DNA from 2 places in the Pseudomonas sp. microsymbiont 2 genome. Region 1 is predicted to be linked to the other one. Evidence: riboswitches for the same ligand, from Rfam matches in the RefSeq annotation. Region 1 holds a riboswitch; the other holds the start of a gene.
The links. A riboswitch is a leader RNA that binds a small molecule or an ion and turns the genes downstream of it on or off. The one in region 1 is predicted to bind cobalamin.
Positions count from the first base shown of each region.

Region 2: linked by a shared signal. The riboswitch ahead of ACYUME_RS16355 (TonB-dependent receptor) and the one ahead of ACYUME_RS14690 (CbtB domain-containing protein) in region 1 are both predicted to bind cobalamin.

Region 1 is NZ_CM139112.1:3,297,207-3,304,210, forward strand. It holds gene cobN (cobaltochelatase subunit CobN) at 1-2,947, opposite strand, end outside; gene cobW (cobalamin biosynthesis protein CobW) at 2,951-4,018, opposite strand; cobalamin riboswitch at 4,119-4,317, opposite strand; cobalamin riboswitch at 4,377-4,603, shown strand; gene ACYUME_RS14690 (CbtB domain-containing protein) at 4,702-4,887, shown strand; gene ACYUME_RS14695 (CbtA family protein) at 4,898-5,593, shown strand; gene ACYUME_RS14700 (cobalamin biosynthesis protein) at 5,593-5,997, shown strand; gene cobM (precorrin-4 C(11)-methyltransferase) at 6,025-6,774, shown strand; gene ACYUME_RS14710 (DUF1272 domain-containing protein) at 6,844-7,004, shown strand, end outside.
Region 2 is NZ_CM139112.1:3,648,050-3,655,053, forward strand. It holds gene lpxO (lipid A hydroxylase LpxO) at 140-1,039, shown strand; gene ACYUME_RS16345 (carboxymuconolactone decarboxylase family protein) at 1,143-1,487, shown strand; gene ACYUME_RS16350 (GNAT family N-acetyltransferase) at 1,565-2,134, shown strand; cobalamin riboswitch at 2,215-2,419, shown strand; gene ACYUME_RS16355 (TonB-dependent receptor) at 2,533-4,662, shown strand; gene ACYUME_RS16360 (GlxA family transcriptional regulator) at 4,743-5,798, shown strand; gene ACYUME_RS16365 (NAD(P)/FAD-dependent oxidoreductase) at 5,968-7,004, shown strand, end outside.

The DNA of each region.
Region 1 (7,004 bases):
GCGCCGCCACCGCCTGCACGGCGGCGTCGAACAAGCGAATGAGGTTGCCGAAGGCATCGCGGAAGAAGCCCGAAACACGCAAGGTCACGTCGACCCGGGGGCGGTCGAGCAGGCTCAGCGGCAGGATCTCGAAATCGTCGACCCGCTGGCTGCCGCTGGCCCACACCGGGCGCACGCCCATCAACGCCATGGCCTGGGCGATGTCGTCACCGCCCGTGCGCATGGTCGCCGTGCCCCACACCGAAAGGCCCAGCTGGCGCAGGTGGTCACCGTGATCCTGCAGGTGACGCTCGAGGATCAGGTTGGCCGAGGCGAAGCCCAGGCGCCAAGCCGTGGCGGTCGGCAGGTTGCGCACATCGACGGTGTAGAAATTGCGGCCAGTGGGCAGCACATCCAGGCGCCCGCGGCTGGGCGCCCCGCTGGGGCCGGCCGGCACGAAGCGCCCGGCCAGGGCCGCCAACAGGCCTTCGATTTCAGCGCCGCCACAGGCATCCAGACGTGGTGCAATCTGCTCGACCAGTGTTTGCAGCACTTCACGCACGGGCTGCCAAGCGGGTTCATCAGGCACTGCGGCGCGACCTTCCAGGGCTCGCTCGACCAACGCCAGCGCCAGCAGCTCCAAGCGCTCGCGGGTATCGCCCGTGGTGCGCCACAGCGCCGCGACGGTATCCTCGAGCAGTGCAGGCCGTGGTCCGTTCCACGCCTGCCCGAGGTCGCAATCGAGCGGATCGAAGCCCAGCGCCAGCGCCTTGGCCAGGGCGCGGATCAGACTGGCGTTGCCACCCTTGCCGTCGCCGCGCTCGACACGCATCAAGGCCAACAGCGTATCGCTGCGCAAACGCCCCACCGGCGACTGCCCGAACACATGCAGGCCGTCACGGATCTGCGACTCCTTGAGGTCGCACAGGTAGGTATCCAGGCGTGGCAGCCAGACGGCGGCGTCGTCCAGTTGTCCCTCGAGCTGCAATTCACGGTCGATATGGTTGGCCTTGACCAGCTCGAGGATGTCGCGCTGCAACTCGCGCGCGCGACGCGGGTCCAGCAGTTGCGCTTCGTAGTACTCGTCCGCCAGCTGCTCGAGGTGGCGCAACGGTCCATAAGTCTCGGCGCGCGTCAGCGGCGGCATCAAGTGGTCGATGATCACCGCCTGGGTCCGGCGCTTGGCCTGGGCGCCCTCGCCCGGGTCGTTGACGATGAACGGGTAGATGTTCGGCAACGGCCCGAGCAATGCGTCCGGCCAGCACTCGCGGGACAGCCCGACGCCCTTGCCGGGCAGCCACTCCAGGTTGCCGTGCTTGCCGACATGGACCAGCGCGTCGGCGCCATAGCCGTTGCGCAGCCAGAAATGGAACGCCAGGTAGCCATGCGGAGGCACCAGGTCCGGGTCGTGATACACCGCGCTGTGATCGACCTGATACCCCCGCGCCGGCTGAATGCCGACGAAGGTCAGGCCATAGCGCAGGCCCGCCACCATCATCCGCCCGCCGCGATGCAGCGGATCCTGCTCCGGCGCCCCCCAGCGCTCCAGCACCGCGCGCTGGTTGGCCTCGGGAAGCTCGGCGAACGCCGCTTGATAATCGGCCAGGCTCAGGCTCTGGGCACAGGGGCGCTGGTCGAGGTGGTCGAGGTCGTTGGTGACCCCGCCTAGCAGTTGGCGAATCAGCTCGGTCCCGCTGTCGGGCAGGCCCGCCACCGGATAGCCCTGCGCCTGCAGCGCCTTGAGGATGTTGAGCGCCGCACCGGGGGTGTCCAGGCCGACGCCATTGCCGATGCGGCCATCGCGGGTCGGGTAGTTCGCCAGCACCAGGGCTACGCGCTTTTCCTGGTTGTCCAGGCGCGCCAGTGCCACCCAGCGCCGGGCCAGTTCGGCGACGAAATCCATGCGCTCGGGATGGGCGCGGTAGCAGACCACGTCGGACTGACTGCGCTCGCTGCGCCAGGCCAGGTCCTTGAAGCTCACCGGTCGGGTGATGATACGCCCGTCCAGCTCCGGCAGGGCGATGTGCATGGCCAGGTCGCGGGCGCCGAGGCCCTGTTCGCTCTGTTCCCAGGCGGGCTGGTTGTCCTGGGCGCAGATGGCCTGCAGCACCGGCACGTCGCGGCGCAGGGGACGCAGGTTGGGCTGCTCCGGGCTGGACAGGGCGAATCCGGTGGTGTTGATCACCACCTCGGCCTGCACCTCGTCGAGCCAGGCCTCGACCTGATCGAGACAGGCGCGCTCCTTGAGGCTGGCCACCGCGATCGGCAACGGGTTCAAGCCACAGGCCTGCAGACGCTGGCAGAACACGTCGACGAACGCGGTGTTGGCCGCCTGCAGATGCGAGCGATAGAACAGCAACGGGGCCACCGGCCACTCGGGATGCCACTCGGCGTACCAGTCCTCGAGCGCCGCGCTGGCCCTGGCCGGGTGGTACACGGCGGTACGCGGCAAAGGCTGGGGCTCGCTCCAGGCGTAATCACGCCCCAGCCATTGACTGGCCAGGCAATTGAGCAGGTTCAGCGCGTTGCCCTTGCCGCCCTGGCGCAGATAGTGCCAAAGCCGCTCGGCATGCTCGCCGCGCTCCGTGCCCAGGCCGGTCAATTCAGGGTCGGGACGATCATCGCCCGGCACCAGGATCAACTGCACGCCATGGCTGGCCAGTTCGACCAACTGTTCGACACCATAGCGCCAGTAACCCACGCCGCCATGCAGCGACACCAGGATTACCTTGGCGTGACGCAGTACCTCGTCGACATAAAGGTCGACCGAGGCGTGGTTCTGCACCTGCATGGGATTGGCCAGGCGCAGGCTGGGGAAGTCCTCGGGCAACTGCTCGGCGGTTTCGGCGAGCAGCGCCAGGTGCGAATCGCCGCTGCAGAGGATCACCAGCTCGGCAGGGGTCTGGCCGAGATCGGCAATGCTGTCGTCCGGCACGAAACCGCCGGGCTGGGTCCGCAGCAGATGCATGGCTCAGGCGCCCAGGGCCTGGCGCAGGCGCGCCTCCAGTTGCACCGCATCGAGGTCCTGGCCAATCAGCACCAGGCGGGTGATGCGCGGCTCGTCCTGGCGCCAGGCACGGTCGAAGTGCTTGTCGAAACGCGTGCCCACGCCCTGGATCAGCAGCCGCATCGGCTTGCCCGGGATGGCAGCGAAGCCCTTGGCGCGCAGGATGCCAAATTCGGTGACCAACTGCGTCAGCGCGTCGAGCAGCAGGCTGTCGTCGGCCTCGGGCAGGTCGATGGAGATCGAGTCGAAGGCATCATGGTCGTGATCATCATGGTCGTCGCCGTCATGGTGCGAATCGTGGTGGGTGCGACGGCCGTCGATATGCGCCTCGGATTCGGCGCCCACGCCCAGCAATACCTCCAGCGGCAGACGACCGCTGCTCGCCTCGATCACCTTGACCGCCGACGGCAGCTCCTCGGCGACTTCGGCGCGGACCTTGGCCAGGCCCTGGGCATCGATCAGGTCGGCCTTGTTCAGGACCACCAGGTCGGCGCTGGCCAGTTGGTCGGCGAACAGCTCGTGCAGCGGCGACTCGTGGTCGAGGTTGGGGTCGAGCTTGCGCTGGGCATCGACCTGCTCCGGGTAGGCGGCGAAGGTGCCGGCGGCCACCGCCGGGCTGTCGACCACGGTGATCACCGCGTCGACGGTGCAGGCGTTGCGGATCTCCGGCCATTGGAACGCTTGCACCAGCGGCTTGGGCAGCGCCAGCCCGCTGGTTTCGATGAGGATATGGTCGAGATCGCCGCGACGGGCCACCAGCTCGCGCATGACCGGGAAGAACTCTTCCTGCACGGTGCAGCACAGGCAGCCGTTGGCCAGCTCGTAGACGCGGCCGTTGGCTTCTTCCTCGGTGCAACCGATGCTGCACTGTTTGAGGATCTCGCCGTCGATGCCCAGCTCGCCGAACTCGTTGACGATCACCGCGATGCGGCGGCCCTGGGCGTTGTCGAGCATGTGGCGGAGCAAGGTGGTCTTGCCCGAGCCGAGGAAGCCGGTGACGATGGTGACGGGAAGCTTGGCCAGTGTTTTCATGTCGCGATGCCCTTGGCAGCAATGGCGCGGGCAGGCCGGACGACAGCCTCGGCCAGGCCGGCCGGGCGCGTTCGCCACCGGATCACCCCGCCCGGTTGAAAGTCGAAAACGTCACGAGGCAGGTCTCCTGGCTTGCACCGTTCCGGTTTCGATGCCGGTGGGCCGGCGCCTTCCCGCGCGTTACGCAGTGGCTGTGCCGAACCCTTCAGTGCCTACAGTTGCGGGGGCAGCCGCGGCTTGTACCGCGTTCCCGTCTTAGCTCCGGCCTGGGCCGGAGAACCTCGAAGCGGCAAGGCTACGCAGTGCCTGCTTCGCGGTCAACCGCCGCCGCGATTGACGCAAGCCGTGCCCCATGATTTGCTAGCGCATTGCGTTCAGGTGCCCCCATCGGGGGTGAAACGGGAAACCGGTGCGTCACGCCGCCTCGACAGTGTGCGGACAAAGCCGGTGCTGCCCCCGCAACGGTAAGCGAGAGAGACGTCCAGACCACTGTGCCAGCGCGTCGGCATGGGAAGGTGGCCGCCCTCGATGGAGCCCCGCTCCAGCCTCGCCAGCCCGGAGACCGGCCTGACGTGCGGATGAACACCCCGCGGTGGGCGGGCGCTGTCGTATTCCCAGGGCGAGTCGTGCCTTGGAGCGTCGCGCTTGCCCGTTGCCATAATAAAGCAGCAGAGGAACGCGTCATGCCTTACACCAGTGCCAAGCACAGCGTCGCCACCCCCATCACCCTCAGCCAGCGCTTGATCGTCGCGGCAGGCGCCAGCCTGCTGGGTCTGTGCCTGGTGTATTTCGCCGGATTCTCGCACATCGAGGCGGTGCACAACGCCGCCCACGATACCCGCCACAGCGCCGCCTTCCCCTGCCACTGAGTAGACCCGCATGATCACGCGTATTGCCCGTACCGCGGGCTTCAGCGGGCTGCTTGCGGCCCTTTTGCTGACCTTGCTGCAGAGTTTCTGGGTGGCCCCGCTCATTCTCCAGGCAGAGACCTATGAAAGCGCGGCCCCCGTCACCGAACATCACGAGCATGGCGAAACCGCCGCCGCCCATGAGCACGAACACGGTGCCGAGGCCTGGGCCCCGGAAGACGGTTGGCAACGCGTGCTGTCCACCACAGGCGGCAACCTGGTGGTCGCGGTGGGCTTCGCCCTGATCCTCGCCGCGCTCTACAGCCTGCGCGAACCTGGCCGCGTGACCACCGGCGCGCTCTGGGGCCTGGCTGGCTTCGCCGTGTTCTGCCTGGCGCCGACCCTTGGCCTGCCGCCGGAACTGCCCGGCACCGCAGCCGCCGACCTCGGCCAACGCCAGACCTGGTGGATCGGCACCGCCGCCGCCACGGCAGGCGGCCTGGCCCTGCTGGTGTTCGCTCGACACTGGCTGCTCAAGGCGCTTGGCGTTGCCCTGCTGGTGCTTCCACACCTGATCGGCGCACCGCAGCCCGCCGTGCATGAGAGCCTCGCCCCGCAAGCCCTCGCGACGCAGTTCAAGATCGCCTCCTGGCTGACCAATGCCGCGTTCTGGCTGGCCCTGGGCCTGCTCAGCGCCTGGCTGTACCGCCGCTCCAGCCAGGCTTGATGTCCGTGTATCCGCCGGTGCTGTATGCCGGCTTCGGCTGCCGCCGGGGCTGCCCGGTGGAAACCCTGGCGGTGCTGCTGCGTCAGACCCTCGCCAGCAATGCCCTGCCGCTTTCTGCCTTGGGGGCGATCGCCAGTATCGCCCCCAAGGCCCGCGAGCCCGGCCTGCTGGCGCTGGCCGAGCGCCTCGGGTTGCCTTTCGTATGCTTCGAGGCCGAGCACCTGCTCGTCTTCGAGCCCCTGCTCAGCCAGCGCTCGGCCAATGCCTACGCCCAGACCGGCTGCTGGGGCGTTGCCGAAAGCACCGCGCTGGCGCTGGCCGGTCGTGCAACCGACCGGCCACGCCTGCATGTACCGCGCCAGGTCCTCGGTGGCGCTACCCTGGCGCTGGCCATCGGCGGATAATCCGCCCTTTTTCTGCAAGGAACCCCCATGACGGTCTACTTCATCGGCGCCGGCCCCGGCGACCCGGAACTGATCACGGTCAAGGGCCAGCGCCTGATCCGGCAATGCCCTGTGATCATCTATGCCGGCTCCCTGGTCCCGCCCGCGGTACTGGAGGGGCACCACGCGCATACCGTGATCAACAGCGCCGAGCTGCATCTGGAGCAGATCGTCACAGCCATGCGCCAGGCCCACGCCAAAGGTGAGGATGTCGCCAGGGTCCACAGTGGCGACCCCAGCCTCTACGGTGCCATCGGCGAGCAGATCCGCCATTTGCGCGAGCTGGGTATCGACTACCAGATCATCCCCGGAGTGACCGCCACCGCGGCCAGCGCCGCGCTGCTGGGCTGCGAGCTGACCCTGCCCGATGTCGCCCAGACGGTCATCCTGACCCGCTATGGCGACAGCTCGCCCATGCCACCCGGCGAGCAACTGGCCGACCTGGCCCGGCACGGCAGCACCCTGGCCATTCACCTGGGCGTCAAGCACCTGGCCCGCATCGTCGCGCAGCTGCTGCCGCACTACGGGCCCGACTGCCCTGTCGCCGTGGTCCACCGCGCCACCTGGCCGGACCAGGACTGGGTCAAGGGTACCCTCGCGGACATCGTCGATGGCGTGGCGAGCAAGGGGTTCCGGCGTACCGCGCTGATCCTCGTCGGCCATGTGCTGGGCGATGCGCCGTTCGCCGAATCCGCCCTCTATCGGGCCGGGCACGCCCATCTCTATCGCCCGGGCTGAGGCGGCGATTGTCGGCTGGCGACGCACCGTTGCACACTAGGGCTTCATCCTCCCGACGGCGGCCAAGCCATGCTCGAACTACGCCCCAACTGCGAATGCTGCGACACCGACCTGCCAGGCGAAAGCCCGGACGCACTGATCTGCTCGTTCGAATGCACGTTCTGCCGGGCCTGCAATGATCGACACTTCCAAGGCCGATGCCCCAACTGCGGGGGGCAACTGGTCACGCG
Region 2 (7,004 bases), 350 kb from region 1:
AACGTTTACGCACGCTATCAGCCATTGCACCTAAGTCGGTCAGACAAGACGTAACAATAAGTACAAACCCGGCCCACGATTGTTTATGCTGGCGAGCTTACGCCATGGCGCATGGCCATTTTTCGACAAGTAAACGTCCATGAAAATTGCACTCGTACTGATCTTCGTCTTCTCGATCGCCTACGTTCACCTGCGCGGGCGCGTCCGCCACAAGCTGACCCGCCAGCTGGGCGATCACTCCAGCTTCCTGGCCCCGGTCAACGCCTTCCTCTACCTGTTCTCCAAGCACCCGGCCAAGCCGTACCTGCCGGTGGAGGCCTTCCCCGAACTGCAGCCCCTGCAGGACCACTGGCAGGAAATCCGCGAGGAAGGCCAGCGCCTGCTGCACGCCGGCGAGATCAAGAAATCCGACAACTACGACGATGTCGGCTTCAACTCGTTCTTCAAGACCGGCTGGAAGCGCTTCTACCTGAAATGGTACGGCGAGAGCCACCCTTCGGCGATGACCCTGTGCCCGCGCACCACCGAACTGCTCCAGAACATCGGCACGGTCAAGGCGGCGATGTTCGCCACCCTGCCACCGGGCGCCAAGCTGGTGCGCCACCGTGACCCGTACGCCGGTTCCTATCGCTACCACCTGGGCCTGGACACGCCCAACGACGATGGCTGCTACATCGACGTGGACGGCGAGAAGTACTCCTGGCGCGACGGCCAGGGCGTGGTGTTCGACGAGACCTACATTCACTACGCCGCCAACACCACCGAGCACAACCGCATCATCCTGTTCTGCGACGTCGAACGCCCGCTCAAGTACCGCTGGGCGACCGCCTTCAACCGCTGGTTCAGCCGCAACGTCATGGCCGCCGCCGCCGCGCCCAACGACGCCAGCGACAAGACCGGTGGCATCAACCGCCTGTTCACCCGCATCTACAAGATCCGTGAGCGCGGCAAGGCGATGAAAAAACGCAACCGCACCCGCTACTACCTGGAGAAGTGGGCCGTGGTCGCAGCGCTGGTGCTGGTGTTCATCTACATCTGATCGTGCCTCAGGCTCGCTCCCGGCATGGGAGCGGGCTGCCTCCCACCGCCCGAACATCGTCTAGCCTCAAAGCTCCTGTTACCAACCTGACAAGGTGAAGACGATGAGCATGATGGACTGGGACGCCTACCGTAAGCAGTTGATGGCCGGCATCGGCGATCTCAAGCACCTCTCTCCCGATACCGTGGCCGGCTACATGACCGCCAGCGGCGCCGGGGCCAAGACCAACCACCTGGACGCCAAGACCCGCGAGCTGATCTCCCTGGCCGTGGCCGTCACCACCCGCTGCGACGGCTGCATCGCCGTGCATTCGCAGCAGGCGGTCAAGCATGGAGCCAGCCGTGAAGAGATCGCCGAGGCGCTGGGCGTGGCGGTGGCGATGAATGCCGGCGCCGCCCTGGTGTATTCGGCCCGGGCCCTGGACGCGGTGGGCAAGGCCGACGGTTGAGGGCAATTGCGCCGCCGCCCTTGCGCGGCGGCGCGGTCCCCACCAGACTTGGCGCCCCAGCCCGCGCAGGAGTCGCCATGATCCACATTCGCCCCATGACACCGGAAGACTTCGAGCGCTTCTGGCCGACCTTCCAGGCCATCGTCCAGGCGCGCCAGACCTACGCCTTCGACCCACAACTGAGCTTCGAGCAGGCCCGCGCGCTCTGGCTGCAAACGCCCCTGCGCACGTTGGTGGCCGAGCAGGACGGCGAACTGCTCGGCTCGTATTTCCTCAAGGCCAATGCCGCCGGCCCCGGCGGCCACGTGGGCAACTGCGGCTACATGGTCTGCGAGAACGCCCGTGGCCGTGGCGTGGCCAGGCTGATGTGCGAACACTCGCAGAAGCTCGCTCGCCAGGAGGGCTTCCTGGCCCTGCAGTTCAACTCGGTGGTGGCCACCAACGAAGTGGCCGTGGCGCTGTGGCACAAGCTCGGCTTCGAGACCGTGGGGCGCCTGCCCAAGGCCTACCGCCATGCCGAACTGGGCCTGGTGGACAGCTTGGTGATGTACAAGTGGCTGGCCGATGAGCCGGTGGTGGAAAAGCCCGCCCTGCTGATCGGTCGCAAGAATATCGAGGCGCGGGTGTCCCGACGGCGCGGACGCTGACTCGCCGACAGCTCTGCGACAGCGACTGCACGGCGCCGCCCGCCCACTCGAACGATTGACTCCCCCACCATTCGATGGTCAGATGCGCGCCAGTTTCAGGTGTCCTGCGCCGTCGCGCGCAGGGTGAAACGGGAAGCCGGTGCGTCGTAGTCACGACAAGTCCGGCGCTGCCCCCGCAACGGTAAGCGAGCGAGCCCTTCGACAGACCACTGTGCGCCAGCATGGGAAGGTGAAGGCCTCATGACCCTCGCAAGCCCGGAGACCGGCCTGAAGCTCCACTTGGCAACCCGCGGTGGGCGGGCGCAGGCCGGTATCCGCGTGCGCGCCTGCGTGCGTGGGTCGCGCGTCTATGCATTGTTTCCACCGGGATCCATTCATTCCTGCAGCAGTGGAACGACATGTCCCGATACCCCAAGCTTCATACCCTGGCGGCCTGCCTGGCCGTCTCCTTGCCGGCACTGGCCGACGAGCACGAGGTCGGCGCCCTCACCCTGCCCTCCACGGCGATCACCGATACCCGCGACCAGGCAACCGTCGACCTGACGACCCCGACCCAGGCCGGTTCGCGGCTGAACCTCAGCGCCCTGGAAACCCCGGCCAGCACCAGTAGCATCAGCGCCGAACAGATCCAGCAGCGCAACAACCTGACCGTGCAGGACGCCGTCACCCGCTCGCCGGGCATCACCTTCATCGGCACCCCGGGCAATGGCGGCACCGCCCTCTCCGCCCGTGGTTTCACCGGGCACAGCTCGGTCATGACCCTGTTCGATGGCGCGCGGCTGTACACCGGCGCCGGCACCCAGAGTTTCCCGGTCGATCCGTGGATGGTCGAGCGCATCGACGTGATCCGCGGCCCGGCCTCGGTGCTGTATGGCGAGGGCGCCACCGGCGCGGTGGTCAATGTGATCCCGAAAAAGCCGTTCGCCGGCGAAATCCGCAATCATGTACGCCTCGGCTATGGCTCCTGGGATCGCCAGCAACTGGGCCTGGACAGCGGCGGCAGCCTGAGCGAACGCCTCAGCTACCGTGTCACCCTGAACAAGCAGGAAGGCAACGGCTATGTCGACCGCACCGACTCACGTAGCCTGGCGCTCAGCGCCGCGCTGCGCTTCGATGCCAGCGACGATTTGAGCTTCACCCTCGCCCACGAGCGTGGCGACGCGCAGCCGACCAACTACTTTGGCACCCCGCTGATCGATGGTCACCTGCGCGGCAGCCTGAGCAAGAAGAACTACAACGTGCGCAACGACGTGCAGCGCTACCACGACGAATGGACGCGCTTCAACACCGACTGGGTCATCAGCGACAACGTCAGCGCCAGCAACCAGCTCTACTACATCAAGAGCCGTCGTCACTGGCGCAACGCCGAGGACTATACCTGGCAGGCCGATACCGGTTTGCTGCAACGTGGCAGCTACCTGGAGATCAAGCACAACCAGGAACAGATCGGCGATCGCCAGAGCTTCACCTTCGACCACACCCTGTTCGGCTTGCGCAGCAAGACCGTGGCCGGCGCTGAATACAACCGGATCCGCTTCAACGTCGACAGCAACTCGCCCTATATCGATGCCGAGCCAAGCGACTACATCGACCCCTGGCACCCGGCTCCGGGTGGCTTCCACAGCGACTCGCCGCTCAAGCCGCAGACCCTGTCCACCACCCGCACCTTCGCCCTGTTCGCCGAAAACCGCACCGAGCTGACAGAACGCCTGTCGCTGGTCACCGGCGTGCGCCGCGACCAGAACCACATCGAGCGCGACAACCTGGTCAACGGCACCCGCAACGATCGCAGCCTGCAAGGTGGCAACTGGCGGGTTGGCCTGGTGTATGCGCTGACCGAAGACCTGTCGTTCTACGGCCAGTACTCCACCAGCGAAGACGGCGTCAGCAACCTGGTCAGCCTCAGCCCGACGCAGATGAACTACGACCTGACCGAGGCGAAGCAGACCGAGTTCGGCGTCAAGCAGCGCTTCTGGGAAGGCCGTGGGGAATGGACCCTGGCCGCCTACCACATCGTCAAGAAAAAGCTGCTGGTCTATGACCCGGTCTCCAAGCTCCAGCAGCAAGCCGGCCAGCAGACCTCCGATGGCCTCGAGGCCACGCTGGAGCTGGCGCTGGGCAACCAGTGGCAGCTGTCCGCCAACGCCGCGCTGGTGCGCGCGCAGTACGACGAGTATCTGCAAAGCACCTCCCAGGGCGTGATGGACCGCGCCGGCAATCGTCCGGCCAACGTCCCGCGCCGCACCGCCAACCTATGGCTGAGCAAAGGCTTCGGCCAGACCGTCGACGCCGGTATCGGCCTGCGCTATGTGGACCAGCGCTACGCCGACGTCGCCAACAGCCAGCAAGTGCCCGGCTACACCGTGGTCGATGCCAATCTCGGCTGGCAGGTGCTGCCGGATGTGCGCCTGGGCCTGCAGGTGAACAACCTGCTCGATCGCCAGTACGTGGCTTCGGCGCACAGCGGCGAGCAGTGGCTGCTGGGCACGCCACGTTCGTACTTCGCAACGCTCGACTACAGCTTCTGAACCACTGCTCGCGCGGCGCTTGATCAACGCCGCGCGAGCTGCTCGACTATGGCCATGCCTTCGTTCGCAAGCCGCGCGCCATGACCGACATCCCGCACCTGCCCGCCTCGCCCGTGCCGGCCCTCGACCAGCCGCGCACCCTGCTGTTTCTCGCCTACGGGCAAATGGGCCTGCTTGACCTGACCGGCGCGCAGACCGTGTTCTGGGCCGCGACCAAGGCCCGGGCCACGCGCGGCCTGCCGGGCTACCGCATCATCACCGCCAGCCTCGAGGGCGGCCTGGTCAGCACCGCCGAAGGGTTGGCGATCGCCACCGAGCCCCTGGCACCCTGGCTGCGCGAGCCGTTCGACACCCTGGTGGTGCCGGGCGCCCCGGAGATCGTGCGCACCCTGCCCGAGCACGGCGAGCTGGTCAGCTGGCTGCGCCTGGCCGCCGCGCAAGCCCGGCGCACCGCCTCGGTGTGCAGCGGCACCTTCCTGCTGGCCGCCGCCGGCCTGCTCGACGGGCGCCGCGCGGCGACCCACTGGGCCATGTGCGACGCCCTGCACCAACGCTTCCCGGCCATCGACGTGGACGGCGAAGCGATCTTCGTGCAACAGGACAATGTCTGGACCTCGGCAGGCGTCAGCGCTGGCATCGACCTGGCACTGGCGCTGGTCGAAAGCGACTGCGGCCGTGGCGTCGCCATGGAGGTCGCCCGCGAGTTGGTGGTGTTCCTCAAGCGCCCGGGCGGGCAGGCGCAGTTCAGCGAACTGCTCAAGGCCCAGGGCGAGGACAGCGCCGCGTTCGACGCGCTGCACGTGTGGCTCAACGACCACCTGGACGACCCGCGCCTGAACGTCGAGCGCCTGGCCGCGCAGGCACGCATGAGCCTGCGCAACTTCACCCGCGTCTACAAGCAGAAGACTGGCCGTACGCCGGCCAAGGCCATCGAACTGTTTCGCCTCGAAGCGGCGCGGCGGCTGCTGGAGAACACCGAGCTGCACATCGAGCAGATCGCCCGGCGCTGTGGCTTTGGTGGCGAGGAACGCATGCGCCTGGCATTCCAGCGCCACCTGGCCGTGACCCCGCGCGACTACCGCGCGCGCTTCGCCCACTGCGTGCCACTGGCCGAAATCCAGGGTTCTTTGGCCTAGGGCCAATAACGCCGGGCGCTTAGCATCCTGGCGGCAGAAGTGATCCCCCGCGGCTCACGTCTGTCGGCACGCGGCCCATCCCAGCCAGCAAGGCGTACGCTTTTCCCACCGCCGTGCCCGAACCGACAACACCAACAACCCCGGTCTTCGGAACCGCCAGGAGCACCCCATGAAACAGATCCTGATCATTGGCGCAGGCTTCGCCGGGCTGTGGAGCGCCCTGGGCGCCGCCCGCCTGCTCGACCAGCACCAGCGCGACGACGTGCGCATCACTCTCCTCGCACCTCAGGCCGAACTGCATATCCGCCCACGCTTCTACGAGCCCGAGGTCCACACCATGGCCGCGCCGCTGCAGGCGCTGTTCGACACGGTCGGTGTGCAGTTCGTCAGAGGCAGCGCCCTGCACATCGACGAAGACGCGCGCCAGGTCACCTACCGTGACCCCGCGGGCAAGGAGGCGAAGCTCGGCTACGATCGCCTGATCATGGCCTGCGGCAGCCTGCTCAACCGACCAACGCTGGAAGGTTTCGACCAGCATGCCTTCGATGTCGACAAGATCGACTCGGCCAGCCGCCTGGAACAACACCTCAAGTCCCTGGCCAGCCGCCCCGACAGCCCGGCACGCAATACCGTGGTGGTGGCTGGCGGCGGCTTCACCGGCATCGAGACCGCCACTGAACTGCCGGCGCGCCTGCGCAAGATCCTGGGCGAGCACACCAGGCTGCGCATCGTGGTGGTCGACCGTGGCACGAAGATCGGCGCCGCGCTGGGTGACGGTATTCGCCCGGCCATCGAACAAGCATCGGCGGCACTGGGCATCGAATGGATCTGCGGCGCCACGGTGGCGGCGGTGGACGCCGGTGGCGTGCTGCTCGACAACGGCGAGCGCATCGCCGCAAGCACGGTGATCTGGACCGTCGGCTTCAAGGCCAATCCGTTGACCGAGCAGGTCAGCGGCGAGCGCGACCGCCAAGGACGCCTGCACGTCGACGGCCACCTCAAGGTCAAGGGCAACGCGGCAGTGTATGCCGCCGGGGATGTGGCGTACGCGGCATGCGACGATACCGGCAACCACGCCGTGATGTCCTGCCAGCACGCCATTCCACTGGGCCGCTATGCCGGCAACAATGCCGCCGCCGAACTGATCGGCGTGGCGCCGATGACCTACAGCCAACCCAAGTACGTTACCTGCCTGGACCTCGGCGC